2 linked regions of the Cohnella abietis genome follow. Each later gene encodes a partner of the first gene's protein in a complex. Links are inferred from orthologs where the notes say so. Each region holds a gene or a part of one and is shown on either strand. Other genes may lie near its edges. The genes, in order: metK and groL.

Region 1 (13,304 bases):
CGAAGACTGATCAAGCACAACCGTTATCCCGATTTCCGTTCCTGTACGCCTTGAAAATTGCTGAAGCGCCCTAATGTACCATTCAATCTGCATTTGGTGGTTGCCTGCAACAAGCACGTAATGTCGACGAATCCCGCCTGATCCTCGCTGAATTGTCCAATGTGCGAATGCCGCAGCCGCAGCGTAAAAGCCGATTATCCACAATAGCTCGGGAATCACGGCGGCCACCTCCTTTTGTATAAGCGTGAGCAGCATCCTTGCCGAAATAGAACTGTCAACTATCCTCAGCATTCCGCCAACTCGTTCAACAATATATGCCGTTCAGGATTCGAGAGTTCCAACACATCATCCGCACATATCCATCCAGCAGAATCCAACAAATTAAACTATATATTTACAATTGTTATATCAGCAATTACAATAAGCTTAAATTTTATCTTTATTCTGGTCGTGAAGCACACGCCACTTTCTCGTCAGCATTAGCTGAACGGGGGAGTGGCTATTTTATTTTAGGGAGGAATACATAGTGGACTTTGAGACGGCTTATTCTAAATTTAAGGAGAAGCACAAAAAAGCAAGACACGGGGAAAGCTTACGCAGACTAACTGAAGGACATGGACATGGCGAAAAATTATTACTCCAAAACATATGGTGGCCAGCGTTCCAAAATTTTGACAACTTATATCCAGAATACGAGGTGAGTGACTTTAAGGATGGGACAAGATTTTTAGATTATGCTTTCCTATTGAATTATGTGATGTTGGATATAGAATGTGATGGCTTTAATCCTCATGCCAAGGAAATCAGCCGCACCAAATTCTCAGATAATCTTATGCGACAAAATCACCTCATTCTCGATGGATGGAAGGTTCTGCGTTTCTCTTATGATGACGTTGTTGAACGTCCGCGGATGTGCCAGCAAGTCCTTCAACAATTTATGGGCAAATGGATTACTGTTAAAAAGGGGGACCAAGTCGCAAGTTTGTCTGCAGAGGAGCGAGATATTTTGCGTATGGCATTAAGGCGTGGGAGAATCGTACGACCAGGAGACATCTGTCACCTGTTAGCGGTAGAAAATCAGAAAGCTAGAAAGCTCCTCCAAAGCCTCTACAGAAAACAACTTGTCACGCCTTCTGGGAAGGGCATTGATCGTATTTTTAGTTATAGGCTTGCTGAATCTGTAACCTCAGACGACCTCGGCTTGTGAAACAACAATGTAAAACATAGTACTTGGACTACAGGCGGTCATTGCATGGTTCATTAGCGATGCAAAACATCGTATTTGGACTGCACACGGTCACCGCTTAGTTCATTAGCGATGCAAAACATCCTTGTCTTCAATAAAATCAGTGGCATTCGGAGAAAAGTGCTCCAAGTAGAATGAATTACATCGCTATCGTGCATAGAGATTGGATAAATAATGGAGATAGCGATATAAAACATCGTATTCAATATTGGCGGAGGAAAAAGTTAGTTTTATGGCGCGTTTGCTTCGGGAGGGGACGGACTTTTGGCGAGACCGTTGTTCGGCGAGTTAGCCATTGTTCGGCGACTCATCCATTGTTCGGCGACCCAGCCATTGCTCGGCAAGTTAGCCGCTGTTCGGCGTGGCGATGGCCTGAGCGGACGATCACTCGTGATAAGAACAATCACCAAACAAAATTCGCGACTACCTGGGTCGTTGAAAGACCGTGGAGGCGCGAATGATGATTAAGCATTATGTAGTTGGTACTTTAGTTTTAAGTTACTAGAGTGTTACCCAGCCGTATTTGATAGAGGTGATAACGGCTTGTGTGCGGTCGTCAACTTCCATCTTCTGCAGAATGCTACTAACGTGATTTTTGACTGTTTTTTCGCTAATGAAGAGGTTTTCTCCAATAGTCTTGTTACTCTTACCTTCAGCCATTAATCGCAGCACCTCAGCTTCCCGACGAGTAAGCGGATTGTTGCCACGCGGTATGAATTTCGTAACCGTCTCACGACTAGCCGCAGCACCCGATGTTGCACCAATTTCGTCCAGATAAGTCATCCTGCGAAGCTGATTGATTAATTTTCCTGTCACCTTAGGATGGATGTAAGCATGCCCTTCCGCAACTGTGCGAATAGCATTGATAAGTGCCTCGGCTTCCATGTCCTTCAGCAGATAACCCGTCGCGCCCTTGCGAAGGGTTTCGAACACATAGCTCTCGTCATCGTGTATTGATAGAATAATAACTTTAATTTCCGGAAAAATATCGCGAAGTCGCTCTGTTGCTACAACACCATTTTCCGTAGGCATGTTAATGTCCAGCAACACGACGTCTGGTTTCTCATGATTACAGAACTCCAACACCTGTATGCCGTCGCCACACTCGCCAATGACTTCTAGATCGTTCTCCATGTTCAAAATTCGTTTCAGCCCTTCGCGGAACAGCTGATGATCGTCGGCAAGGAGTACTTTAATTTTACGAACCGCATTTTTATTCTCCATGTGCGATTAACTCCTTTCCTGATTCAGATTTAATGGGAACATTGATCTTTATTTTGGTGCCTTGCCCAATGATTGATTCTATGTCCATTTTCCCCTGCAGTAGCTCAACTCGCTCCTTCATCCCAATCAGACCAAAATGCGAATGGGTTTTCGCGCGGGACTCCACTACATCCAGATGAAAGCCGACTCCATTATCCTCTATAGTTAGATATACGGTTTCTTCATTAAAGGTCATTTCCAGAGATACAAAAGTAGGCTGAGCATGTTTTAACGCGTTGTTATAGCCTTCTTGAACGAGTCTGAACATAGCCGCTTCCATTGCACTAGGTAGACGCTTTTCCTTACCTATAGTCTCAAAAACAGCCCTGATGCGAGTCTTCTCCTCAAAATCCTGCACAAACTTCCGCAAAGTCGGAACCAATCCCAAATCGTCCAATGCCATCGGTCGGAGGTTAAAAATAATTTTGCGAATATCCTCCAGCCCAATACGAATTTGCAATTTCAAATCGATCAGCTCGTTTTTAACAAGCTCCATGTCTTTCGTATCTAACAGCCGCTCCGCAATCTCCGTGCGTAGCACTAGATTAGCCAAGGACTGGGCTGGGCCATCATGGATTTCCCGAGCAACTCGCTTACGCTCGTCTTCCTGTGCCAGAATGATTTTAAGTCCAATTAGCTGACGGTTTTTCGCCGATTCTAGAATCCGTGTTATCTGATTCAAGTCACCAGAAAGATAGTCAAGCACGACACTCATCTGAAGGTTGATCGTATCCGCTCGCTCAATGGAAATCTCCACATTTTTTACTCGGTGCTGCAGATCGTCACGACGTGTTTTCAGGTAGCTCTCCTTCTCCCGATAAACCATCAGGTCCAGCTGAAATTGAGTCGCCTTCTCATAGGCTGACTTAATATCATGCTCGGAGAAACGAACGAAATCACGGCTAACCTCAGTTAACCGTATTCTCGCAAGCCGATAATCCCGCTCCAACAGATCTACTTTATCAATAGTATCCGACGTTTCTCGCAGTACCTTCTCCAGCTCAAGAGTTAAGGCAAGAAGCTCACGACGGGCAACCTCGCAAATTTCAAAAACCTGAACCTTACTATCTTCCATAACAGAGATGGCATTCTGGATTACACGATCTATTTGGTCTACATGATAATCCATATTGACGTCTCCCTTATGATCTTTAACGCCTGCTTATATATGTGTCATTCCCATAAAATCAAGGCCGCCCAGCGTCTTCTAGCAATATTCCCATCATACCATAATTATTAGTTTCAATGAGAGGAGGTTTAGGACTTTTGATATAAAATTAATGAATTGTAATGGTTTTTGTTTTGCTTACCCAGTCTACCTTCTGACCGAGCTGCTCTGATATGACGCGAACAGGTACATAGACACTACCATTAACAATGGTAGGTGTGACGGTAAGTGTTTGACGCACGCCATTAACCGTCATTTTATTACTACCTACCCACAATTCAAGCATGGTGTCGCCTCTTAGAATCGTAACTCTCTTAGATTTATTATCCCAGAGAACCTGAGCTCCAAGCGAATCCGCAACAAACTTAAGTGGAAGGAAATTCGTGTTCGTGCCTTGCTGCATGAAAGGAGCCCCTGGCAGTGTAACCTTCTTCCCGTCAACCTTCGCTTGTTTACTGCCAACCGTCATAACGATAGTCGAATTAGTAACTTTAATCCCTGATGGCGGATATTGCAAGGCGAGATTATCAAAAGCGAGTTGGCCCTGTAACGCACGTTCGTCTTGGTCCTCCTCCGCATTAACAATATAAAGCTTTGTCAGCTGTGCCGGACCCTTTAATCCTGCTGCAGCTAAGTCTACACGGATATTCTTCCATCCCATCCAGTCAATCTTATCGGCTATCGTGGCGTATACCGTTTTACCGTTCACATCTGTAAACTCCGCCCTCAACCAGTTATAGCTCTGATCACCTAGTACATCGAGAGTAAGTGCGCTTGGCGTTCCCGTTACGGTAATCCCTTTGCCATCATTAAGAACAGCATTAGCATATCGTTTGCCAGCGCCTACAGTGAAGTCATAATCCATTAATAGAACATTGGAAGATTCACGTCCCTGAACTCCCGTTGTAATGGATGTATTTCCTACCGTTTCCTTCGGTGTTGCGGTAAATCCAACCTTATAAGAAACCTTCTCAAAGTCCTCAAGCGGTTTCTCAGTTCCTGAAGCGAGCGCAGCTACAGTACCGAAGCCATCATATCTGGCTACAGCATACCCGGCAGTAATGTTACTATTAACTTTATCTATCGTTATTTTCCCATTGCTAGAGCTCCCCGTAAATCCATAGAATTCCCAAGCTACTGAAGATGCTGGTAGTGACAATTGACGCCCGTCCGTTAACTGAACCTTAACCGGAGCATTAATGGTCATCCCTGGCTTTAGCAATGTTGTGCTCGGCTCTACGATAAGCTTCGATATCTGAGCCTCTCCAATTACCTCAATTGGAATAGTATCTGATGCACTGCCCGCATTAACGCTGAGCTTTGCTGTTCCGGATTTAGACGCGAGGAAAGTGCCCTCTGTGAAAGCCCCCAACGGCTTGTCGATGCTCCATGTCGGTGTTAAGCCACTCGGATCAATCGGATTGAAATAGTTATCGTAGGCTTTCAACGAGAAATTAGATTGTTGGCCTATGAACAAAGTTTTGGATCCACTCGCTACTATCCCCTTAATCGTGCCTTGTGGGGCAATGGTGTAGACACCAATCCCATTGGCTACCTGACGTTGAGTCGTTCCATATGACGTAGGGTGCGTTAGCCCAACTTGAAACTCACCTAGTGGACGGGAAACCATCGTCGTTGAGCCGCCACCATCAAGATTTACTGCTTTCCAAGCTCCTAACTGGAGAAGCATCTGCTGCAGTACCTTGAGAGTTACACCTTTACGTCCCCCATTCTCCTCAACGGTAACCAAATACACCGTGGATCCATCCTTAGAATATCCGACAGCTGTACGGGCTCTATTGGCACTACCACTGACACCATCAATATCCCTTGAGAAGGCCGCTGCAACACCATTATCTAGCAAAAGCGTATGTCCGCTTACCATCATCTGAAAGCTAGATTGATCATAGGATTGACCACTATTATTTGATTGGAGCGAGTATTCCGTAGTAACTTTGTCACCAATAATAAGATGCGACTTGATGAAATCTGTTGCTGTCTTATTACCACTTCCACGTAATATATAGCCATTCGCAGGAATTGCCGTCTTAATCGGCGTACCAATTGAAACTTCGGTTACATTACCATCCACTATTAAAGCCTCACTAGGAATTGTACTACTAGCAATTGGCCTCTCAGGCGCTGTCCAAGCACTAGTATACATATATAGGGTATCGACATGGCTATACGCTCTATCAGGTTCTGTGCGATAGGCAGACTTATTTAATCCTGTTAGTTTAAACGTTGTTCCGTCTGCTGCTGTAACCATTCCAGAGAAGCTAAAATTGTCGATAACCGGTTTACGGTCTTGGGTCACTCCGAAGGTATACATTCCCTTCAATTGCTCGCTGCTTACTAGAAGCTGGCCGGAAGTAATCTGTGCTCCCATCGGAACGGCTTCTGTCGTAATTCCTGTTCTGAAAACATCTCCATTAATACCGGCAACAGCTCCGGTTTCTTTAGACATTGCTCCGACGGATTGTTTGGCCGTAACGCTGCCTTGGGGTCCGCCCATCGCGTTTAGCTGTACGTAGGGATTTGTTAGATCAATTTCTAATACATGAAGAACCTCCGTTGCTTTGGTCGCGTTGGAAGGTACCCAGTTATAGTTTACCTGACGGGCTCCAGACGTAACCATAGTTTCGGATTGCTTTACTAGCTTGTATGTAACAGCAGCAGGGGCTGTAGCAGCAGAGACGTGCGAGATTGAGGTTAATGGTGAGAAAGAGGTGAATAGGTTTAATGGTGCGGTGAACACCAATACCCCCGCAAGAATGGGAACAATAATGCGGAATCGTACACTTTTATATCTAGATTGATTCGGTTTTTGAGACGGAATTAGGGTAGTTTGAGATGAAAATGATTTCTGCTTACTACGGGATGAGTGAGATTGTTGTGGTGGCATGTAAGTCTCCTGCAATTCTATTAGTATTTGGCCGAAGCGTCGCAGCTCCTATAAAGCTCCTACTCTATTAGACTCTTTAAGAGTCAAAAAGTTACACCTCAATAGAGATTGTCATTAAAAATTAATATACTGCAAATATGACTACTATTTGCTAGATTTGTCGGAATAACGGTGTTTTGCGAATATAGTGCTGTAACTTTTACATTCTGAATAACGTAAAAAAGCGGCAACCATCGCCGCTTTTCCCCACTACTATTTATTTAAGCTCTGCACGTTCACGCTTAGTCAGCTTATTCCATACGAGCTGATAGGAATGCTCGAGCATAGCATGCACCTCACTATCAGGCACACCACCATCAAACACTACTGTATTCCAGTGCTTCTTGTTCATATGATAGCCCGGTAGGACAGAGCCGGGATATTGTTGCCGCAGTAGCCATGCTTCTTCCGGCTCTACCTTCAGATTAACACTTTCGTGCTCACCTGTTCTGCCTAGCAAGGCAAACATTTTACTTCCTACGAACAACACCGGTAAATTAGGATCGAAGGGGTAATGCAAACTTGAACCTACCCATTCCAATCCTGCCTCCATTATCTTTGCATGGTTCATAGGAAATCCACGTATTCCAAAAATCTCTTAATCATAATTGCTGCCTCTGCACGAGTCGCATTGTTTTTTGGATTGACCGTCTTCTCGGGTGTCCCTTTAATAAAGCCAGCTGTTACACTAATGGCCATGCCATCCTTGGCCCAGCTGCTAATTTTGGTGCGATCCTTGAAGCCATTAAGGGCAGTACTCGTTGCCGTCTTGCTCACTCCCGCATACTTCATCGCTCTTACTAACATCGTAGCCATCTCCTCACGGGTAACAGGAGCTTCCGGACGGAACTTCCCGTCTGTTCCTCCCTCTACAATACCCGCATCGCTAACGGCACCAATGTAAGCAGCAGACTTATAGTTGGAACCAACATCCTTAAACTTTGCTGCGGATGCACTAACGCCATTAAGACCTAGACCACGTGCAATAAATACCGCAAAATCTGCCCTCGTGATAGCCTTGTTAGGAGCAAAGCTTGTTAGGGAGGGTCCATCTACAATGAACTTAGAGGCTAACTGGGATACATCATCTCTAGCCCAGTGCTTAGCCATATCTGTATAGGTTATATTGGCACGAATTGCCGCGTACACGCTATTACCTTTTCTCATAAAATCAACCTTGACGCTACCGTTGGAATTGCTAACCTTAGACGGTACATAAGTCACATCACCAGAATCACTATCCATACGTACGACGGCAATATCGTTCGTAGCACCTACCGACGAGGGAAGGACAAAGGTTCTAGTGACATATGCTTCATAAGAGTCGATCTCCCTTTCTCGTCCACCCGCAAGTATAATCGCTGTAAAATCAGCAGGAGTCACAAGCATCTGTGCACCTTTGCCACTTAGCTTGGAAACAAGAGGGGTGCTAGGCGTCTTCTCAATATTGAGTAATAAATACGCTGCAGACACGTCCCCCCCAGTCGCTTGAAGCTGCTTACTGTAGTTAATTGCTTTAAGCGGTAACGTGAACTGCAAATCTCCAAAATCTAAACGGATTGAAGCATTGGCGGATCGTGACGCCGCATCCATAATCGAACGCAGTGGAATACCTACCAAAGCTCCCGCTTCAGTCGTTGGAACCTTGAAGGTTACCATTGGTACAGTAACTCCAGCCGTTGTTTTAACCAAGTCGAAAGCAGAAATTAGTTTATCTCCATTAATCATATAACGGTTCGCCGATCTTCCTGAAGCTGTCGCTGCAGAAACGACTGTTGCAGCCTTTGCATTGATAAACCTTAGTGCTCCCGCTCCGTCAGTTTCTAGGTAATCTGGTAAATTACCTATCACAGCAGATCCGCCTTGGTTGGTAACTGTTAAATCATTAAAAACGGCTACCTGCTGACTCAAATAATCCTTTAACGTTACCCCTGTACTACTGTAGCTGACAGTAACACGTTGTCCTGCTTTAACGGCAGAGGAAAGGGTTAAAATAACCTGTGTTCCTGATACAGAAATGTTTGTTACCGGAACGGCTACACCATCATACTTCACAGTGTACTGAGTAATATACGGTGTTGAGTAAGAGCTTAAGTTAGTTGAATAAACAATTGATAATTGACTATTTGATATATTCAGCGAAGCGACCTGCGCCACTGCCCCCGCTGCACCTGAATTGAAGCTGTGACCGACAATAGCCAAGGCGGGATTACCCGAGAGATCAGATATCCCTGGACTCCCAGGGTAATAAAATAACTGTACAGGAACATTGCTAGTTACGCTTTGAGACAATAGCAGCTCCACCGTATTGTTGACGATATTAACAGAAGTAATTATAGCCGCTGTTCCACTTATCGTTAATGAAAAACTAGATTTAGGAGGGATCGTCGTTGTATTTAGTCCCTCATTGTAGGTCAAGATGACTTTATTGCCATTCAGAGTAGCCGAAACAAACTGCGGCTCCGTGGTATCAAGAACATTACGAATATAATAATCGGTAAAGGCCGGCATCAAATTTCCATTCTGGTCCCTAATGGGATTAGAGCCTGGGGTATAGCTGATAGAAACAGGCTGGGGGCTAGTCGATGTAGTATTTAACGTCAAGCTTAAGACTGTTCCGCCCAACGTAGAAGCATTGAAGGCTAGTGGAACTCCGCCCTGCTTAACTACGAATTGATTGCGGTATTCTCCAACAGGAGTCGTTAATGCACGATTAAACATCAAAAGCACTGAGCTTCCAGAAAAGATCCCGCTTACCGGCTTAGGCAACGCTGTATCTGTGGTATTGGTAACAGCGCGATTAGTAAATCCAGCCGCTTCATTTCCTGCTACATTTTTCAACCTTTTGTCGATCGAAAAGCTATCCGGATAATAAGAAACTTTAACTGACTGTCCCGCTAAAACAATACTTTGTAGCACTAACCTAACCTCATTATTAACGATGCTCACGCTCGTGACAGGACGCGCTACATCATTAACCTGTACATAGAAGTTACTACCGGACGGAACTTTGGTCGAATCAAGATTTTCGCTATAGGTAAGTAATATAGTAGAACCATCTATTGTTGAGCTGCTTATTGTCGGAGTACTGTTATTAGCCGTTTGAAAAGTCCATTGGTAAGGATTAGCTATACCCGCAAAAGCATTGCCGGCTAGATCAGTTATTAAATTCACGGGAACAAGCACAGAGTACAGGGTTGAGCTACTCAATTTGGAGTTACCCAAATTAAATAGTACCCGGCTACTATTAGTTGGGTCTATAACCATTTTCAAATCCGTCTTATAGGTTTGGTTATTCTGCGGAAACACTTGAGAGGTTGGATTGGCACCCACAAGCGCAACAGGTTTATTAAATGTCAGGCTCAACTGAGTAGTTGATACACCCACAGTTGTTACGCCTACTGCAGGTAAATACGAAACGATAGTAGGCGGTGTCGAATCGACAACAATCTTAAATCTCCATGTAACTCCATCGAAATAGTTACCGCTAGCATCACGGAACACATCATTCGCAATGGATATTGATAAGTCTAGATTATTAGTTAATTTAGGACACGAAGATGTGGCTAGGTTAATAGATATTGAAGAACCACCTGTAGTAGTACTATCTGCAGGTATGGTGCAAAATAAGGCATTGTTAGCTGCATTAAGAATAACTAGACTTTTATTAGCATTAACGAACACTGGCTTATCAAAGGTTAGAGTGAATTGAGTGGTCTTAATATCACCCAAGGTTCCATTATTAGCTGGATTAAATACTACCGCCTTAGGTTTGGTCGTGTCCAAAGCTGGCTTCGTTGTGAAGGCCCAGACACCTACTGCTGTGATTCCCGCATAGGCACCATTATCTGCATCCTTTAATGCCCCTGGATTAATTAGAACATAATATGACGTATTATAATCTAACCCCTTTAATGGAGCGCTTACTCTCCAGTTAGAGCTAGGGCTGGCATCCACTGGAGCAATAGTCACTTCATTAGAAGCAATGTCAATGGATTGGACAGTGACGTTGTCAGCTGTCCGCTTAACTTCGATATATCCTGAAGTCCCCTTAAAAATCTTGCGAGTAAAATCGAAAGATAAATTGCCGGGTGCAACCGGATCAACCGCATTCGCTCCCTGACGCGGACTGAAATTTGATGCTACAGGAACAAGCTGTTCGGCTCTAAAGGTCCATTGCGAGGTTGTAAGACCTTGATAAGACCTTCCAGTCGCATAGCTTATGATCGCAGTACTAGGAACAATAACATAATAGCTGTCCCCGGAATTAAGAGTGCTTGGCTTAATGACAATAGATGTATTCTCATTATCAAGCTGGACTGTGTTCACATCCGTAACATTATATTTCCCAACAAGAGTTCCATTAGCTAAATAGAGATCAATAGTGCCTGTCCCTCGAATTATCGTCTCATCGAAGCTGAGCTTGAGAAAGGTATTGGTAACAACAGCAGTGGCGCCATTACTTGGAGTCATTCCAGTAAGCTGAGGACCATTGTCTCCTCCTAGTGCCCGCACCTCAGAACCAACTGGGGCAGCAGCAGCAACCATTACTGACAGACACTGGACGACAAGTGCAACAATTAAGGTAAGTGAAAGAGTTCGAATACGTTGCAACAAAAAAACCTCCCGAAAATAAACAATCTTGTACTTATTACTTCGGCTTAATAGTGGAACAAAATTAGTGTTTTGGACAGAAAAAAGCACAATGCACCTAGCTTAGCGGTGCATTGTGCATTAGAAATCAGTTTACTATGCTTGAGCGCCTTGTTTCAAAGCTTCAACTCTGTCCAAGCGTTCCCACGGAAGATCAACATCCGTGCGACCAAAGTGGCCATAAGCTGCAGTCTGACGATAAATCGGGCGACGAAGATCAAGCATTTTAATGATACCAGCAGGACGAAGATCGAAGTTATTAACGATAAGTTCAACAAGCTTCTCTTCCTCAACTTTACCAGTACCATAAGTATCAACGTTAACGGAAACTGGACTTGCTACACCAATGGCGTAGGCAAGCTGAATCTCACATTTATCAGCAAGACCAGCAGCAACAATGTTCTTCGCCACGTATCGAGCAGCATATGCCGCGGAACGGTCAACCTTTGTAGGATCCTTACCAGAGAAAGCACCGCCACCGTGGCGAGCATATCCACCATAAGTATCAACAATGATTTTACGGCCAGTTAACCCTGCATCACCTTGCGGTCCGCCGATAACGAAACGACCTGTTGGATTAATGAAGAATTTGGTATTCTCATCTAGCCACTCAGCAGGAACCTCCGGATAAATAACATGCTCGCGAATATCACTTTGGATCTGCTCCAATGTAATATCCTCGGAATGCTGTGTTGAGACGACAATCGCATCCACACGAACTGGTTTACCATCTTCATATTGAACGGTTACTTGAGTTTTACCATCTGGACGTAAGTAGCCAAGTGTGCCATTTTTGCGCACCTCGGCCAAGCGACGGGACAAGCGGTGAGCTAATGCAATCGGAAGCGGCATTAGTTCCGGTGTTTCATTCGATGCAAAGCCAAACATAAGACCTTGATCCCCTGCACCGATATCCTCATTCTCTTGCTGAATATCTTTGCCATCACGGCTTTCCAGAGCTGCGTTAACGCCTTGCGCAATGTCAGCAGACTGTTCGTTCAGTGATGTTAATACAGCGCATGTGCTGGAGTCGAAACCATATTTAGCACGTGTATAACCAATTTCCTTAATCGTGCGACGCGCGATGGCGGATATATCTACAAAATCAGCTTTACTGCTTATTTCACCTATAACAAGTACAAGTCCAGTAGCTACGGATACTTCGCAGGCTACACGAGCGTAAGGGTCTACTTCTAGGAAAGCATCCAATACCGCGTCTGAGATTTGATCGCATATCTTATCCGGATGGCCTTCAGTGACCGATTCGGATGTGAAGAGATGCCGGCCTTTTATCGACAATTTCTCCAACCTCCACATATAAAAAAATCAACCTTTTCCAATTGGAAAAGGCTGTTAATAGAAACCTTCGATTAATAATGATACCGGAATTGTCGAGGGGTGTCAATGTATGTCAGCCTATCTTAGGGATGAAACAGGCTGCCATTCTTTCACATTTGCTACACGATTGTTTGTTGCGCTTGTCGTATTAAACGTTGCGTAATTCCCCCACCAAGTGCCCCAGCTTCCCGGGACGAAAGATCACCGTAGTATTGTTTACCATAGCTTACAGATCCTATACTTCCCAGCTCTCCAGCAAATTCCGTATCCAGACCTCCGGTTGAATACTGATTAATCGGTACACCGAGCTCCGCTGCAACCTCATATTTCATCTGCCTCAACGCATTTGCGCACTCCGGTACAACTAATTTGTTGCTTCTCGCCATGATGTCAGCCTCCTTGAATGTAATGATCCTAGTATGTGTTGGCTCAATCGATTCAAGGCGTATGACATTATGGGTCTTAGGGTAAAATGTGGCTTTCTTAGTATACTACTAGATCATGTATCAAGTTCCTTCAAGAATGCTTGAAGCCCCTCCCGCCAAGGACGCAAATCTGTAAACCCATTCTGACGAATAGCCGAATGATCCATTACCGAGTAAGCAGGACGGGGCGCAGGACGAGGAAACTGCTCTGTTGTGCATGGTTCTGTTCTCATGGCTAGGTTACTCTCTTCAAAAATCGCTTGAGCA
Region 2 (17,691 bases), 4.8 Mb from region 1 along the record:
GATAGTCGGCCTCGTCTTGTTAGCGCTAGCCATCAGCACTCTGCTCTGGACAGTAAATCAATTGTCACGCATTGAAACTGGACGCCAATTCGAGAGCGCAGGCTTATATCAATTAGTACGTACCGTTGAGTCTAAAGGAAACAGCCTCCAATTTGATGAAGAGCTTATCGACCTTATTCGTAAAAGTGGGGGATGGCTCCAAAGAATTGATAATAACGGCGTAGTCACTGACGCCTTCTTCACCCCTGCGGATGTACCACTCTCCTATGGTCCAGGTGAATTAATGGCCTATACGTTCGGTATGAGTCCGTTTCCTTACCATCTATACTTGTGGATTCAGGAAAAGGATGGCATTCTGCACACATTGATCTATGGCTTCAAGAGCCATGACAACTCTCTACTTGAGGAGATAACGATCAAGGGCACAAGAAACGGGGATAGCATTCTTCTACCTCTTGAAATTCAAGACGATCTGAGACGCAGCCATGCATGGTTGCAAATCATAGATCAGAAGGGCACAGAGCTTGCATCCTTTAATAAGCCTGAAAAAGCCATTAGCAACTTCACCGTTCAAGACATGGCACTTCGATCCTTTTACCCAGATCGTTATGGTACGAGATTGGTTTCCCAATATGACAAGGATAGCAGTCTAACCTGGGTGCTAAATACGCCATTACCTGGATCAGAGCCAGGCAGTGCGCCACGTCTAGATCCGGAAAATCGCGTGTTAATTATTGGGATCGGAAGCTTTCTGCTTGGAGCCATTATCTTGTTCGGGATCGTATCTTATTGGCTTGGGCAACGATTCGGCTCTCCTATTGTTCATATTCTCAAATGGCTCAGATTTCTAGGGGAAGGCCGCTACGAAGAGCCTGTTGATGCAAGAGGGATCGTCCGCAGCCAGAATCGCAGAGGTAAGAGAAAGCGCAAGTATCGCGTTTACCAGGACGTAATTGATTCTATGAACTCCTTGTCGCAAACCTTACATCACAATGAACGGCTTCGAGATGAAACGGAGAAAATGCGGAATGAATGGATTGCAGGAGTGTCCCACGATTTGAAAACTCCGCTGTCATCTATTAAAGGCTATGCGTATTTGTTAGACAACGATTCCTATGAATGGACGACGGGTGAGATACGATCATTTGCGCGAATAATATTAGACAAGTCCTCTCATTTGGATGATCTAATTGATGATCTTGCGCTAACCTACCGGCTACGGAATGGCCATGGGGCACCGTCCTCAGAGCTGGTGGATCTGAATGAATATACGGCAGAGGCTATCTTAGAAGCAACTAACCATCCAGTCTTTAAAGAAAGCAGTGTCAAATATATTCCGGCAAAATCGCCTATTTATATGATCCTATACAAACCATGGTTTCAGCGGATCGTAGACAACCTAGTTGCTAATGCCTTAATGCATAATGGGGAAGATACTACTCTGACGATATCAATTGAGGAAAAAGAGCCTAATACCATCATTCTAACCCTCAAAGACGATGGCAAAGGTATGGATGAAGAAACCGTAGCTCGATTATTTGAACGGTATTACCGTGGCACGGACACCGAAAGCCGGACAGAAGGCTCTGGACTTGGCATGGCCATAACCAAAGCACTGGTAGAGGCACTAGGTGGGTCGATCCAAGTGATTACCTCTGTAGGCCAAGGAACGACCCTAATTATTAAATGGCCTTCAGTGGTAAGATCGGATTAGACAAAAAGGACCCTCCGCTTTAATGGAGGGCCCTTTTTAATCTGCTTGATTAGATCAAGGTAATTCAATAGATACTTCACGACGAGCTTCTGCCGAGCGAAGCACACCATCAATAATGGCTTGCTGTATTAGAATCTGCTCCCCAGGGATTGGTGCAGGACGACAATCTCGAACAGCTTCAGCGAAATCTCTAACCTTCTCATCGAATAGATTAAGCTTATGCTCCACGAGTGGAATTGGCGTTTCTGTATGTCCGCCATACTCGTCATGGAATAAGCTAATCGAGCCGACTGCTCCGTCCCATACTCCCGACCATGGACCTTTACCAGCTGGAGTAACCTTTAATCCTGCATCGGTTCCTAGGAACATTGTTGCACCCAGAGTATCCATATGCATTGCCCATGAAATCTTAAATTGAAGAACTAAATCATTTTCAAATCTCACCATAGCTACTCCGAAATCTTCTACCTCGAATTTACTTGCTTCTGGATGATAGAGAGAGTTCGTGCCGAAATGGTTTGAAGTAAATGCTGATACAGTTAACGGACGAGGGTATCCCATCGCGTTAAGAGCCATATCCAATGAGTAGCAGCCAATGTCTGCCATTGCTCCCGCTCCAGCAAGCTTCTTACTAATGAATGTTCCCCCTGGCATCCCTCTGCGACGTCCGCCGCCAGTCTCGGCATAGTATACTTTGCCAAGTCGTCCGGATTGTACAATATCCTGTAATAGCTTCATGTTCGGATCATAACGAGGCTGGAAGCCAAGCGTTAACATATTCCCCGTCTCTTTCGCCACCTGCGTCATTTCCAAAGCTTCTTGGAACGTGACAGACATTGGTTTTTCCAACAATACCTGTTTGCCCGCGCGCAGTGAGTCTACTGTTGTGATGTGATGGGAAACGTTAGGTGTACAAATGCTTACTCCATCTAAGTCTTGCTCCAACAGCTTCTGATGCCCATCGTAAGCAGCAGCCCCTACAAGCTTCTCGGACTCAACGAATTGTCCTGCTTTGCCTGGAATGACGTCTGCAACTGCGACGATTTCCACAAAAGGTAGCTTACTATAAGCAGCTATGTGCGCTTTAGCTATGCCGCCACTACCAATAATTCCAATTTTCAACGTTTTACTCATGATGATTCTCTGCCTTCTCTCTGAATATAGTATTTATCTTTGCGTTAGCATCAACCGTATGCATCCTGCGATAGCTCGTAGGCGTAATTTCATATTTGCTTTTGAAGACGAGATACAAGTAGTTCGGGTTCGCATACCCATGGCTTAACGCGATTTCCTCTATCGATCTGTCCGTGTGGATCAGCTCGGAGCAAATACTAGTTAGACGAACATGCTCTAAATAATCGCTAAAGGTCGTCTGCCCTTCGCTACGAAATATTCGTTGCAGCTGCCTCGGACTAATACTGATTGATTCGGCAACCTGCTCTAAGGAAATCGGCAAGCCTTCATTATCTTGAATGTATTGCGTAGCAAGCTGATACCGGTGAAAATTCATATCTCGTTCCGGCATTCCCGACTTTCCATCCGGATCGTCAAATACGCGAGTCGTTCGCAGAAGAATTTGAACGATGGCCTGCTTAATCAAGGTATAAAACCCGGAAGGCTGATCCTCCCAAATACGAAACGCATCTAGAAATCCATTCATGGCATGGAACCGATCGACAAAAGGGATAGCTGGTATGCGTTGAAGAGCGGCAATGCATTCCTGAGCCTCATTCGCTTCAAGCACGTCTCCCCAGCTATTGTCCTCAAGTGTTCCGTCCAAAGGTACAATATCCAAATGCAAGCAAAGCTCGTGCATCGGCTCTTCCAGATCTGACTCTTGGTAATGGACAAGGTCAGGGCCGGTTAAATAAAACAATCCTTCATGAAGATCATAGGTTTGATCGACAAGAATAACCTTTCCCTTGCCCTTTGCAATATAATGCAATTCGTATTCAGAGTGCTTATGAAAATTGATAATACATCCGGGCGGGAACGCTGCAAGATGACAGCGCAGCACACGAATTCCGTACGAGCCCCAGCGGAATTGCAAATCCAGGCGATCCAGCGCATCTTGCTTATCAAGCATCCGGGCATAAGGAAAGGAGCCGGGACTTCCGGCTGACTTTCTCTCCTGATGCTTCTTTATCCCGCTATCTCGTGTTCCCTTCTCTTCTTCCGCCATGCCCATCCCTCTTCTCGTGTTGCCATTCCTTATTCCGGTTTAATTAAGCTAATTCATCGATGCGGATCGGACGGCCTTCTGCTACCGAACGCGTAGAGGCCTCCATTAACCGGGTAAGATCAATCGCTATATTTACATTGTCTGTTGCTTCTGTTCCATTCTCAATATGTGCTACCCATTGGTCGAATGCCATAGTGACATCTTGTCCCTTATCAAGCTTCTCCCATTCAGGTATTCCGTTGTTACTACGTATGATTGGAGTCTCATCTGGAAATCCAATCAATAATGTTCCTTCCGTTCCGTGCAGCTCGATACAAAAAGGAGAATGACTGTTCACGAAGCCTGCCTCGACGATTCCTAGCGCTCCATTGGCATATTGAAGCACAGCAACCGCATTATCTTCTACTTCTTTACCCGTTACATAGCCGAAGCTAGCACTTACGCTGTCCGGCATGCCTAGAAACTGCCTAACAAGATACATCGGGTGGCAGCCAAGATCTATCAAGGCTCCGCCACCGCACTGCTCCTTGGAATAGAAATGAGAGGGCAGCCAATCAGCAATCGCTCCGTTATGGGACAAGCGTACACGTGCAAGCGTCAGTTTTCCCAATGTTCCTTCTTGGATGACCTTATTAACGATTTGTGTAGATGCCGTATAGAGACGAGGTAATGAAACCCCAAACTTCACTCCTGCTTGCTTAATTTCAGAAACAATATCCGTAACTTCCTTATTTGTTGGTGCGATTACTTTTTCAGTAAAAATATGCTTACCCGCTTTAGCGGCTTTAATAATAACCTCATGATGAATATTCGTTGGGGCATCTACGATAACTGCATCGATATCATCCCGTGCCAGCATTTCATCAAGTGAAGCATAATAAGGAACGCCGTATTCAGCAGCCTTCTTAATTCCTCTTTCAGACTCCTCATCCCATACTGCCGCCAATTCAGTGGATGGGTTAGCTAATGCTTGACGAGTGTAATCATCTGCGTGAACGTGCCAGTAACTAATTTTTCCTATTCTAATCATGAGGTAGCCTCCTTGGCTGGTTAACTTAAAATATACGACAACACTTCAAGATTACACAACTTATTCCTTGTTTATAATGAGTTTCAGTGCCATTTAAACTATAAAATTACGACATTGTAAGCTATAAATAGAAGTTTGCTTGCTTGTCCACCCTTAGAACGGATACGATAGTGTTACAGAGATACTTAACTATTAAAGGAGTCCACAATATGGCCGACTTAAAAATAACGATTCACGAAACAATTCAAGGCTTCTCATCCCGTTTAATCGAGATTGCTACATTTATCGGGGCTCATCCAGAGCTAGGGCATGAGGAGAAACAAGCCTCCGCCTTACTTACCTCCGAGCTAGAAGCACTGGGGTTCCAAGTTGAAAGAGGGATTCTTGGCTTGGAAACAGCCTTCATTGCCGAATATCGTTCTGCTAGGCCTGGACCTATAATCGGCTTACTCGCAGAGTACGATGCCCTTCCAGAGCTTGGGCATGCTTGCGGTCATCACCTCATATGCACGATGGCGCTAGGTGCAGCAGCCGGGTTAAGAGCTATTGCAGATACAACGGGCGGAACTATTCGAGTATATGGAACGCCTGCTGAGGAAACGAAGGGCGCGAAGATTGACATGACAGAGGCAGGTTTGTTCGATGATTGCGATATTGCGATTATGGCGCATCCCTACCACACTTATGAGAAATCCGGTTCATCCCTTGCTATGGATGCGTTGCTATTTGAATACTACGGTAAAGCCGCACATGCTGCAGCAAACCCAGATCAGGGAGTTAATGCTCTAGATGCAGTTATTCTTCTATTTAACGCTATCAATGCTCTACGGCAGCAAACCAAAAAAGATGCCCGAATTCACGGCATCATCTCTCACGGTGGACAAGCACCGAACATTATTCCCGACTATGCGGCTGCTCAGTTCTACGTCAGATCTGCTTCACGCGCATACACGAATGAGCTCGTGCGTAAGGTAAACGCCTGCGCCGAAGCAGCCGGTATTGCAGCTGGTTGCAGACTAACTACCAGCAATTACGAATACTCCTATGATGAATTACGTACGAACGAGAGCCTATCTGAGGCATTCACAGCAAATCTGATCACCAGTGGGATTCCGGTAGAGGAAATTCAAGTGGGTCATGATAACGGCTCTTTGGACCTTGGAAACGTGTCCCTGCGCTGTCCAGTCATCCACCCTTACATCAAGGTTGTTAACGAGCCTTACGAGCTCCATACAGTAGAGTTCCGCGATGCGGCACAGACCGATCCCGCTTACAAGGCCATGGTATTCGGTGCAACCATGCTTGCCTATACAGCTTGTGATGTTCTAACAGATGCACAGCTATTACAGCGGGTTAAGGCAGAATTCGGGGCTGTGCGTTAAACCTAGTCAATATACTTAATCGAAGAAGCTTTTTCCACTTAGGAACTCTTTATCGTTTGGAACACCACAAAAACAAATTGAAGCCAGCTATGCAGCCTGCGGCACCAAGCTAACAGCTGTATAGTTGGCTTTTCCAGTTGCTCGAAATATTCGTACATCTCCTGCCAATCGTGCCCTCTCTATACTCCGTTGCTAGACAATTTCGTACATCTCCTGCTAATCGTGCCCCCTCAAGACCCCGTTGTTCGATAATTTCGTACATCTCACTCCAATCGCGCCCTCTCATGAACCCGTTGCTCGAAATATTCGTATATCTCACTCCAATCGTGCCTTCTCCTGACCTCGTTGCTCGAAATATTCGTACATCTCCTGCCAATTGTGTCCTCTCATGAACCCGTTGCTCGAAATATTCGTGCATCTCCTTCCAATCGTGCCCCTCCTGACCACATTGTTCGATAATTTCGTGCATCTCCTTCCAATCGTGCCCCCTCCTGACCCCATTGTTCGATAATTTCGTACATCTCCTTCCAATCGTGCACCTCAATACCCCGTTGCTCGATAATTTCGTGCATCTCCTTCCAATCGTGCCCTTTCATGAACCCGTTGCTCGAAATATTCGTATATCTCCTGCCAATCGTGCCCCCTCAAGACCCCGTTGCTCGATAATTTCGTGCATCTCCCATTAAACGTGTACAAGTGCGGATTAATAACAGTCCTGTACGAATGCACTGACCATATTAATAACCATACATAAGCTAAGTCGGTAATAAGATGATCTCAAACAAAAGCTAGGTGGTGATTTTATGAGTTATCCAGTTGCTGGAGCAGGGTATGGAAACTGTTGTAATGTTGTAAAACCAAGTGGCGGAATGGAAGCCGCTGCGTTCGTACTTGTACTATTTATCTTGTTGGTTATTATCCTCAAAGCAGGCTACTAAGCTCCAACCCGCCACCATTATTATCAAATGGGGCGGGTTTCTTTTACATTACAAAACAAAGAGACCTCCCATAAGTTCGATTGAACTCATGAGAAGCCTCTTATTAAATACTGTCAAACGACGTTCCTCCGCAGAAGAACCCTTGATGCATAAGGGTTTATCACCCTTATCACATCATGCCGCCCATACCACCCATGTCAGGCATGCCGCCTGCTGGTTTGTTTGGTTCTGGCTTGTCAGCGATAACCGCTTCAGTTGTTAAGAAGACAGCAGCTACGGAAGCAGCGTTCTGCAATGCGGAGCGAGTTACTTTAACAGGGTCGATAATACCAGCTTCGAACATGTTAACCCATTCGCCAGTTGCAGCGTTATAGCCTGTTCCAACAGCTTCCTTCTTCAGACGCTCAACGATAACGGAGCCTTCTTGGCCAGCGTTAGCCGCGATTGTACGAATTGGCTCTTCCAATGCGCGAAGGATGATGTTCACGCCTGTTTGCTCGTCGCCTTCTGCAGTTACTGCAGCTACAGCGCTGTATACGTTAACGAGTGCAGTACCACCACCGGAAACGATACCTTCTTCAACTGCTGCACGAGTCGCGTTCAAAGCATCTTCGATGCGAAGCTTGCGCTCTTTTAATTCAGTTTCAGTCGCTGCGCCAACTTTGATAACTGCAACGCCACCAGCTAATTTCGCTAGACGCTCTTGCAATTTCTCACGGTCGAAGTCAGAAGTTGTATCTTCGATTTGCGCTTTAATTTGGCTAACACGTGCAGTGATATCCGCTTTATCTCCGGAACCATCAACTACAATAGTGTTTTCTTTGTTAACGCGCACTTGACGTGCAGTACCTAATTGCTCAAGTGTAGTGGACTTCAGCTCAAGACCAAGCTCTTCAGTGATCACTTGACCACCAGTAAGCGCAGCGATGTCTTGAAGCATAGCTTTACGGCGATCGCCGAAGCCAGGAGCTTTAACACCAACACAAGTAAATGTACCACGAAGACGGTTAACAACAAGCGTAGACAATGCTTCGCCTTCAATATCTTCAGCGATGATAAGCAATTGCTTACCGGATTGAACAACCTTCTCCAAAACAGGAAGGATCTCTTGGATGTTGGAGATTTTCTTATCTGTAATAAGGATCAATGGATTATCAAGAATAGCTTCCATTTTATCCGTATCTGTAATCATGTATGGTGTAATGTAACCACGGTCGAATTGCATACCTTCTACAACTTCTAGATCCGTGTTAAAGCCTTTCGACTCTTCAACAGTAATAACGCCGTCTTTTCCGACTTTATCCATAGCATCGGCAATCAGTTGACCAACTTCGTCATCAGCAGCGGAGATAGCAGCTACTTGAGCGATGTCGTTACGTCCGCTAACTTGCTTGGAGATCTTCTGAAGCTCTTCAACTGCCGCTCTAACCGCTTTGTCGATTCCTTTACGGATAACCATAGGGTTAGCGCCTGCAGTTACGTTCTTCAAGCCTTCACGAATCATCGCTTGAGCTAGAACAGTTGCAGTTGTAGTACCATCACCAGCGATATCATTTGTTTTCGTTGCTACTTCTTTAACTAGCTGAGCACCCATATTCTCGAATGCATCTTCTAGTTCGATTTCTTTAGCAATCGTTACACCATCGTTAGTGATTAGTGGAGAACCGAATTTTTTCTCTAGAACAACGTTACGACCTTTCGGTCCAAGTGTTACCTTTACAACGTTTGCCAATGCATCGACACCGCGAAGCATTGCGCGACGAGCGTCTTCACTAAATTTAATTTCCTTAGCCATCGTGAATTACCCTCCTTAAGATCTGAAACTATTTGCTGCCGTTTCCGGTCTATTTCGTTATGTCTAAATCGTTAAACTAAAGCTTAGCCAACGATCGCGTGTATGTCGCTTTCTTTCATAATCAAATATTCTTTACCTTCATATTTGATTTCAGTACCTGCATACTTGGAAAATAAAACGCGGTCGCCTTCTTTTACTTCAAGCGCGATACGTTCACCGTCTTTAGTTAAAGCTCCGCTACCCACCGCGATAATCGTTCCTTCTTGCGGCTTTTCTTTAGCGTTATCAGGCAATACAATACCGCTAATTGTTTTTTCTTCTTTTGCGTTCGCTTCTACAAGAACGCGGTCACCCAAAGGTTTAATCATGTAAATAGCCTCCTTCTTAAATAGGTGTAAGTTTTTTAACTTGAAGCCATTCCTTGTTAGCACTCATTTGTGTTAAGTGCTAATAACCATTTTCTATGATACGGTTTTTACGGATGCTTTTCAAGTCCTTTGCGTTAAATGTACATAAAAAAATGCGAACCCGCATTTGTTGCGGATCCGCATCGCTATTATTTTCGTTCAATTGCAGACTCTAGTTAGAAAAGAAAACCATTATGTCTTGAAATTACCGACCAAGCCTTTCAGACGAGAAGCCATACTGCTTAGATTCTCAGCAGTTCGTGCCATCTCCTCTGTCGAGGACAATTGCTGCTCAGTCATTGCCGAAACCTGCTCGGTGAAGGAAGCAGTCTCCTCCGTAATCCGTGAGATATCCTGAATCGATTGCACTACGGAAGTGCTTCCAGCAGACATTTGCTCGACAGACGCTGCTACATCAACGATATTCGTGCTAAGCTGACCGACTTTATCAACGATATCGCGGAATGTCTCTTCTGCATTCTGCATACCAGACACAGCCGAGAATACTTGATTCGCGCTTTGCTCGAACATCGTAGCCACTTTGCCAATATCGCTAGACATTGTCCCAATGGTATCTCCAATTTGAACCGCAGATTGCTGCGTCTGATCCGCAAGCTTACGAATTTCTCCTGCAACAACTGCGAAGCCGCGTCCATGCTCACCTGCGCGAGCAGCTTCGATTGCTGCGTTAAGCGCCAGCAAATTGGTTTGATTCGCTACTTCCGATATGTAACCGATGACTTCACGTACTTCTTCTGACTTATGATTCAAGCCTCTAACAACTTCCTGCAAAGAGCGGAATGCCTTCTCAACCTGAGCAATTTCTCCAGACGTTGATTGCAGCAATTCAGAGCCAGCTGCTGCACGACTAACAGTCGTTTGGGCTGCGTCAGATACTCCGGTAGTCGTTGAAGCTACCTGATTCAAACCATCCAGTGTTTCTTGCATCGTTGCAGAAATTTCTTGCGACTGGGCAACCTGTGTCTCTGAGCCGGCCGCAACCTTCTCTACCGCTTTAGACACTTCACTGCTCACACGAGCATTCTCGGTTGCTCCCTGCTGAAGCTGAATAGCAGAAGCTGCTAGCTCAGCCGTGCTATCGCGAAGCTCCTTCATCATCTTCTGCAGGCCGTCAAGCATATGATTCGCCGCGTTAGCGAGATCACCCATCTCATCTGTAGAACGGATATGTATTCTTCTTGTTAAATCACCGCCGGAGGAAGCGATATTTCGCAACGCAGACGTTACCCCACCAATAGACTCGGTCAAATTACGCGTTAGCCACATTAACCCAAAGCCAGCCCCACCCGCCAAAACAACGAAAATAATAATGACTTCGACGAACAAGGCTTTATGATCCGTTAGATCCATGCCTGTTAATAACAATACAAATGCTAAAACCAATAACACGATTAACCCAACATAACCGATCGTAATTTTGCGACCTAAGGTCATATCACGCATGCCTTTGCCCCTCCCTAATTGTCCCTGAACATGTAAGCCCTTACCTGAGACAAGTGTACCATAATTTCGGCATTTGGAATACGAAATTTGACACATTCTGCTTCTTTATGGAAGGTTTTGTTTTTGGGTTCAGTAGGAAAGGACTAGTTCTTATTCTGAATCCTCTAGTTCTCTTTTCTCACGTGCTTTCATTCGTTTGCCGTAAGCTATTCTTGACAAAAGTACGCTTAATTCATAAAGCAGAATCAGTGGAACTGCCACTAATAAATCCGAAACGACATCGGGCGGAGTAATCATTACTCCAATTATGATTAGGACAAACCATGCAACCTTACGAATCCTTTTGAGAAGATCCGGGGTCACAATACCTATCCGACTTAAGAACAGAATGACAAGCGGTAGCTCGAACAGCAAGGAAATAGGAATGAGAATGTTGAACAAAAAGGCGAAGTATTGCGCTACTCCATAGGTTTGTTCTAGTCCCATAGTCTCGGTAATTTTCTCTGTAAACAAATAGGCCATCGGAAAAACGACGAAATAGGAAAACGCAAGTCCGATTAGAAACATGACTAAGGCCCATGGAACATAGCGTAGCGTCGCTCTCTGCTCTTGTTTCCCGAGCGCGGGACGCACAAATGCCCACAATTGGAACATCGTATGGGGAATGGCCAGAATAAAAGAAATGATAATGGCAAATTTCATATATAAGCCAATCGCATCCCAAGGAGAAAACACATTTAGCTTAAGATTTTCCGTAGGGGCTGCAGCAACTAAATAATCAAAGACAGGCTGGGCACCGAATAAGCCTCCGACCAGTCCAAGTACAAATACAATTAAACAGTATATAATTCTTTTACGTAGCTCACCTAAATGCTCCATTATCGGCATCCAGTTTTCATCCTGCCGAGCACTTGAACTATCCTTCATCCTTATTCGCCTCCATGCAACAACAGGGCTGCCCCTTTCGCAAATGATTCATCTGCGATGAGGGACAGCCCCTTTTTGTGTAATGTTCATACCTTATTCAGGCAGACGTCGTTCAGCTTTCGGCTGTGTATCTTCCGATGACACTTCCACGCGGTTTGCTGCTGGACGTTCCTTAGTATCATCCATCAGCTCATTAGCGCCCTTCTTGAACTCACGGAGCGTGCGTCCGAATGCTCTTCCCAATTCAGGTAGCTTGTTCGGTCCGAACAGCAGCAAAGCAACGATTACGAGTAAAATCATACCCGAAGCACCAATTCCTGACATAAATAAACCTCCGTTTCCCAGTTCTAGCGACGGCATAATCTGTCGCAGACCATTTCGATAATATGTTCCTTTATTACGGTATATCCAGCCAAATTTCTCGGCAAAAAACATCGATAGAAATATAAGGTTTCATCGTCGGCAACTACCGGCATTCCGCCCAGTATCAGTATCATATCATACCCTTGTTACAGGAAATAGTCATTATCATTGACAATTATATGTCTAAATCCAGGTAGCATTCTGTTCACTTAACATAGCGGACTAATAAGCATTATTCCTTGCCACGAAAGAAACTAGGAAGCTGTTATCTACTGCTCCCCACGCAATCCTTTTACCTGATCCAATGCTTCTGGTAGAACGTCCATTACCGCCATCAAATGCTCATGAACGCCCTTAGGATCTCCAGGTAAGTTCAGAATCAAGGTACGACCGCGTATCGCACAAATCCCGCGAAAAAGCATTCCCTTACGCGAGCGCTGAATAACGGTAGCCCGCATCGCCTCTGCAATTCCAGGAACAATTCTTTCCGCGATCATTAATGTCGCTTCAGGTGTAACGTCACGGAATGCCAGACCTGTTCCACCAGTCGTCAATATAAGGTCTGCCTGATAATAATCGGCCATTTCTATTAGTGCTGCTCTTATTTCATCTTGATCATCCGGCACAATCCGATAATCAATGATGTCCCCATGAAGCTCTTCCTCAATTAATTCACGTATAACCTGAGCGCTCGTATCTTCGCGTTCCCCTCGCGAGCCTTTATCACTAGCTGTCAATAAAGCGACCTTCCAACGCATGCTCCATCCCCCCGCTCCCATGAATACGAGCTTTATCGTGATCGTATCTTTTAATCAAATGTTAGACCGTTTAAGCATAGTTGTCCACTATACGTAAATGACCTTGCACATTGTAATAAGTCAACCAACTTTCAAGCTATCCGCTATTTCCCCCCTAATTAAACCAAATAACCTGCTCGTTCGTTGCCAATCCATCTAGAGGAAGATCATGCGTCTCCATAGGCAATGGGTCGGCTATGACCTGGTTAGCAAAAGCGAAGCCTATCCACAACGTCTTTGGGTTGCTAAAGCCTAGTCTATCTGCATATAAGCGATCATAATACCCCCCGCCGTAACCCAATCGAGATCCTTCTTTCGTAAAAGCAAGACCAGGTACGAGTACGACATCGAGAGCTTGTGATTGTTCTGCCAGCAAGGTTTGTAGCGGGTCGGGCTCCGGAACCCCCCACTTCCCCGGAATCCAGTTAGTCAGTGCTTCGACCTTACGCAACTCCATTCCTTCTCTGTCTGGCAAAATTCTTGGCGCGAATAGATGGTCTCCCCTTTCCCAGCAGCTTGAGAGCAAAGGGAGCGGAGATGCTTCCGAGCGAAAAGGCGCGTACACGCAAATATTCAAAGAGCGTGAACGCTCTTGGCGAAGTGGGCTCAATAATTCAAGCTCGATTAGACGACATAATCGTAAAGAATAATTATCTCGATCCTCGGGTGATAGCCCGTCCCTTATGGCGGTCATCCGGCGTCGCCACTCCACCTTATCGTAATTACTCTGAGCATTATTCATGAGCGATTGGCCTACCTTTTGAAAATCCGTAGAAAAGTTATTTTCATTTTATCATTTTATGTCTATTTTCGCCAAAGAATAACGACTTGGACTTTTCTTATATGTTTACGGTACACTTGTAGCAAGAATGAATCGAAATTTTCGGAGGGATTCCTCTTGCTATTACAAGCATCCAGCATTACAAAGCATTACGGCGTTACCCCTGTACTAGATGGGGTATCTCTGCAAATCAATGAGCGCGATCGCATTGGTCTTGTAGGTGTCAATGGAGCCGGCAAATCAACCTTCTTACGTATCCTGGCCGGTGAGCTAACCGCTGATACGGGTTCCGTATCCAAGCCGAGAGAGCTTAAGGTCGGTTATTTGGCTCAAAATGGCGGCCTTCAAGGACATCGTACTCTAATGGAAGAAATGAATTCTGCGTTCGGTCCTCTACTGGATCAAGAGCGAGCATTATTAGCGTTGGAAAACCGGGTAGCAGATCCCCAAGAGCTAGAAAATCCAGAACGATACGAAGCTTTGCTAGCTCAGTATGCTGACGTAAGCGAGAAATTCCGGGAAAATGGCGGGTTCGAAATGAAAAACCGCATCCGCAGCATTCTTCACGGAATGGGCTTTGGAGACTTTTCTCCTGATACGGAGGTTTCCTCGCTTAGCGGGGGGCAACGGACGCGTCTTGCGCTTGCCAGACTGCTACTTGTCCAACCTGAGCTGCTATTGCTAGATGAGCCTACCAATCACCTGGATATTGACACCCTTACTTGGTTAGAGCAGTATCTGAGATCTTATGCTGGTGCTATGGTTATCGTCTCCCATGACCGATATTTCCTCGATGCCACCGTTACAGCCATAGTCGAAATCGAGCGTCATGCAGCCACACGATATACTGGCAATTACAGCCGATTCATGGACTTAAAGGCAGCAGCTTATGCACAACAAATCAAGCTATACGATCAGCAGCGCAAGGAAATATCCCGTATGGAGGATTTCGTACAACGAAATATTGTCCGTGCCTCGACGACTCGACGTGCCCAAAGCAGGCGCAATGCGCTGGAGAGAATTGAACGCTTAGAGAAGCCCGGCACTTTAAAGCAAGCGAGCTTTTCCTTTTCTACGGAGCGCCGGAGCGGCAAAGAGGTTCTTAGAGCCATTAATTGTTCTGCTGCTCCTAAGGAAGAGATGGCTCCCTTGTTTCGTAATGTGTCCTTCGAGGTAAAAAGAGGAGAGAGACTCGCTTTGCTTGGACCTAACGGGGTCGGCAAGACGACTTTGCTCCGAGCACTTATCGATAAATTACCGCTACGCACAGGTGTCATTGAATGGGGGGCTGGCGTCTCGCTTGGTTACTACGATCAAGAGCAAAGAGAGCTGAATCCAGCGAATACAGTTTTAGAGGAAGTCTGGAGCGCATTTGCCCAGCATCCTGAAGCAGAAATTCGTACGGTTCTTGGCAATTTCTTATTTAGCGGTGACGATGTTCGCAAGAAGATTAGCTCCTTAAGCGGAGGAGAGAAGGCAAGAGTCGCTTTATCGAAGCTGATGCTGCGCAAAGCGAATGTTCTTCTGCTCGATGAGCCGACGAACCATCTGGATCTGATGAGCCGCGAGGTACTAGAGGGCGCCTTGGATGAATATGACGGCACTCTCATTTTCGTTTCCCATGATCGCTACTTCCTTAACCGAATTGCTGACCGTATTGTTGAATTAGCATCAGATGGGACTGAGCATTTCCTAGGAAATTATGACGAAATGGTTGTTAAAAAGCGAGAAATGAAAGAATGGGAAACGGAATTAAATAACTCTAGCTCACAAGCTGCCCAACCCGCTGTCAGTAACTACGAAGCGGACAAGCAGGCGAAACGTGAGGACAGAGCAAGAATACGTAAACGTGAGCAAGCCGAAGCAGACATTTCTCGACTAGAGAATGAGCTTTCTGCTCTTGAGCTTGAGATGGCTTCCCCAGAGATGGTTACGGATTATATGAAGTTAAGAGAAAAACAAGCCGAAGCGGATAAAACACGTGCTGCTTTAGATGAAGCCTTTCAGACTTGGGAAGCTTTAATGGAAGAATCGTAGAATTACTGGAAAATAAGTTGTTCACACAGTTATACACAGCTTGCGTGCAGGAAGAGTCAGTGGGGAAAGATCTTCTATCCCCAACCACCTCTTGGTACGCAAGCATTTTTTTGTCCTCTATTGCGTAATGGCACAGTTTTCCACCGTTTTATCCACATTATCCACACTTTCCACACAAAAGGGCTGAAAAATTGATCCCACTTTCAATAACCTCCAACCCTATATGTAGCAAGGGTTATTAGCTCTTATCCACATTACACACAGGGGGTGTGGATAACTTTGTCCACATCACTTATTGATCTACAATTGGATAAGTTGGACAACGAAACTAGCTTCAACTTATAAATCGTTACGCCCAAAATCTTAAACAGGCTGCTCAGCAAGTGATTTTCACACTTACGGAACAGCCCGTTCTTATTGCTTTTCCCCTATATACAATAGATGCGACGCTGCCCCGAGAATGTAGGGACTTTCAGACGCCTTCATGACGATTTGCATCACTTGCCCGAATTCTTCTTCGCCTCGCTGTCTCCAATAGTTCCATTGCTCTGTATTCATCGATCCGGCAACGCTCTCTGAGCTTATTAGCTTCACGCTCTTGAGCCCATGAGCCTCCATGAGAGGGTTGATTTCGTCAATGTCGAAATAATAAGCACCCGTGAACCTTCCTTCATCGCTATGATTGAATATTCCCGATGCCAGAAAATCAGCTAGCCCTTGGGAAGTATCGTTCGGCTTCCAAGCCCCGGGAAACATCATGGAAGTTGTGAGATGCTTTAATCTGGACATGAAGGCGACGAATACTGGACCACCTTTCTTCGTAACCCGATGCAATTCACGAATCGCTTTAGAACGATCCTCTTCCGTCTGTAGATGATACATTGGCCCGAGCATTAAGCAAGCATCGAACTGCTCATCCTTGAAGCTGCTCATATCCCTGGCATCGACAACGTGGAATCCATTAAACCGTTCTAGTACTCCAGCTTCCCTCGCCTTAAGCTTCGCCATCTCAACGAGTTTTGGCGTAAGATCAGCAAGGTTGACCTCATACCCAAGCTCAGAAAGAGCAATAGAATACTTCCCAGGTCCCGCGCCGATATCGAGAATCCGCCCCTTAGGGGGAAGGTTTTTCTGGATATGATGGAGGTTAACCATGAACTCAATTGGTTCCCTATCGAGCCTCCCCCATTCATCGAACGAGTCATAGTATTTCAGTATTTGCTCCATAGGATTAACCTCTACTCCCCGGATGCTTCTTTATGGGCTTCGCTTATTTTACGAGCGAGTATTACACCATTAACCGCTGAAACGTAAGCTCTGGCTGCCGCCAAAATAATATCCCGATGAATCGCAGTTCCGATATTTCTTTGGTCTCCGCTTGATACAGTTACAACGGCTTCTCCGAAGGCATCCTCGCCCGTCGACAACGAATGTATCTCCAAATCCTCGAATATAGCGTCGACAGGCATCGCCTCGCGAATGCATTGGATCACTGCTTCAAGCGGTCCTTCACCAGCACCCGTGTAGGTTTGCTCTTTCCCATCGGCTGAGCTATATATGGTGATGGAGGCGATACGGGAACGGCTCGACCCTGCCAACACTTGCAGATCAACCAACGAGTACGGCTGCACGATAGTGTCTGTTGATTCTCCCAACAGCTGCATCATAACGTCGTCTGTAATGATTTTCTGCTCATCAGCCTTCTCCTTGAAACGGTTATAGAAATCCTCCATTTCAGCATCGTTTAATTTAACTCCGAATTCGGAAATTTTATGCTTAATCGCATGTCGTCCTGAATGCTTGCCCAGAATAATCATGCTACGTGGAATACCCATTGCTTCCGGATCCATGATTTCATAGGTATTGCGGTTTTT

Evidence for each region.
Region 2: the proteins of metK (region 1) and groL are in contact, whole or in part, in a cryo-EM structure (PDB 8P4O), measured with the Escherichia coli proteins. The link is inferred for Cohnella abietis from one-to-one orthologs.

Annotation. Positions count from the first base shown.
Region 1 is NZ_AP019400.1:6,279,785-6,293,088, forward strand. What follows is about bases 10,473-13,304. They hold metK (methionine adenosyltransferase), read right to left. Parts: upstream 12,574-13,304; coding sequence 11,371-12,573; downstream 10,473-11,370. Other genes in these bases: KCTCHS21_RS27585 (S-layer homology domain-containing protein), read right to left, coding at 10,473-11,235; KCTCHS21_RS27595 (alpha/beta-type small acid-soluble spore protein), read right to left, coding at 12,732-12,998; rfbD (dTDP-4-dehydrorhamnose reductase), read right to left, coding at 13,112-13,304. Outside these bases: KCTCHS21_RS27555 (hypothetical protein), read right to left, coding at 1-219; KCTCHS21_RS27560 (DNA-binding response regulator), read left to right, coding at 527-1,207; KCTCHS21_RS27565 (response regulator), read right to left, coding at 1,748-2,470; KCTCHS21_RS27570 (sensor histidine kinase), read right to left, coding at 2,460-3,638; KCTCHS21_RS27575 (stalk domain-containing protein), read right to left, coding at 3,787-6,582; KCTCHS21_RS27580 (MmcQ/YjbR family DNA-binding protein), read right to left, coding at 6,839-7,192; more of KCTCHS21_RS27585, read right to left, coding at 7,189-10,472. UniProt on the Escherichia coli protein: Catalyzes the formation of S-adenosylmethionine (AdoMet) from methionine and ATP.
Region 2 is NZ_AP019400.1:1,512,387-1,530,077, reverse strand. What follows is about bases 6,729-9,720. They hold groL (chaperonin GroEL), read right to left. Parts: upstream 9,042-9,720; coding sequence 7,416-9,041; downstream 6,729-7,415. Other genes in these bases: KCTCHS21_RS06130 (methyl-accepting chemotaxis protein), read right to left, coding at 9,641-9,720; groES (co-chaperone GroES), read right to left, coding at 9,125-9,409; KCTCHS21_RS06145 (sporulation protein YjcZ), read left to right, coding at 7,112-7,246; KCTCHS21_RS06150 (hypothetical protein), read right to left, coding at 6,729-6,777. In the rest of the region: KCTCHS21_RS06175 (sensor histidine kinase), read left to right, coding at 1-1,714; KCTCHS21_RS06170 (Gfo/Idh/MocA family protein), read right to left, coding at 1,769-2,848; KCTCHS21_RS06165 (AraC family transcriptional regulator), read right to left, coding at 2,841-3,896; KCTCHS21_RS06160 (Gfo/Idh/MocA family protein), read right to left, coding at 3,940-4,926; KCTCHS21_RS06155 (M20 family metallopeptidase), read left to right, coding at 5,136-6,308; more of KCTCHS21_RS06150, read right to left, coding at 6,418-6,728; more of KCTCHS21_RS06130, read right to left, coding at 9,721-10,912; twin-arginine translocase subunit TatC, read right to left, coding at 11,063-11,839; tatA (twin-arginine translocase TatA/TatE family subunit), read right to left, coding at 11,933-12,163; KCTCHS21_RS06115 (MogA/MoaB family molybdenum cofactor biosynthesis protein), read right to left, coding at 12,472-12,960; KCTCHS21_RS06110 (5-formyltetrahydrofolate cyclo-ligase), read right to left, coding at 13,115-13,741; ribosomal protection-like ABC-F family protein, read left to right, coding at 13,898-15,817; KCTCHS21_RS06100 (class I SAM-dependent methyltransferase), read right to left, coding at 16,232-17,044; KCTCHS21_RS06095 (2-isopropylmalate synthase), read right to left, coding at 17,056-17,691.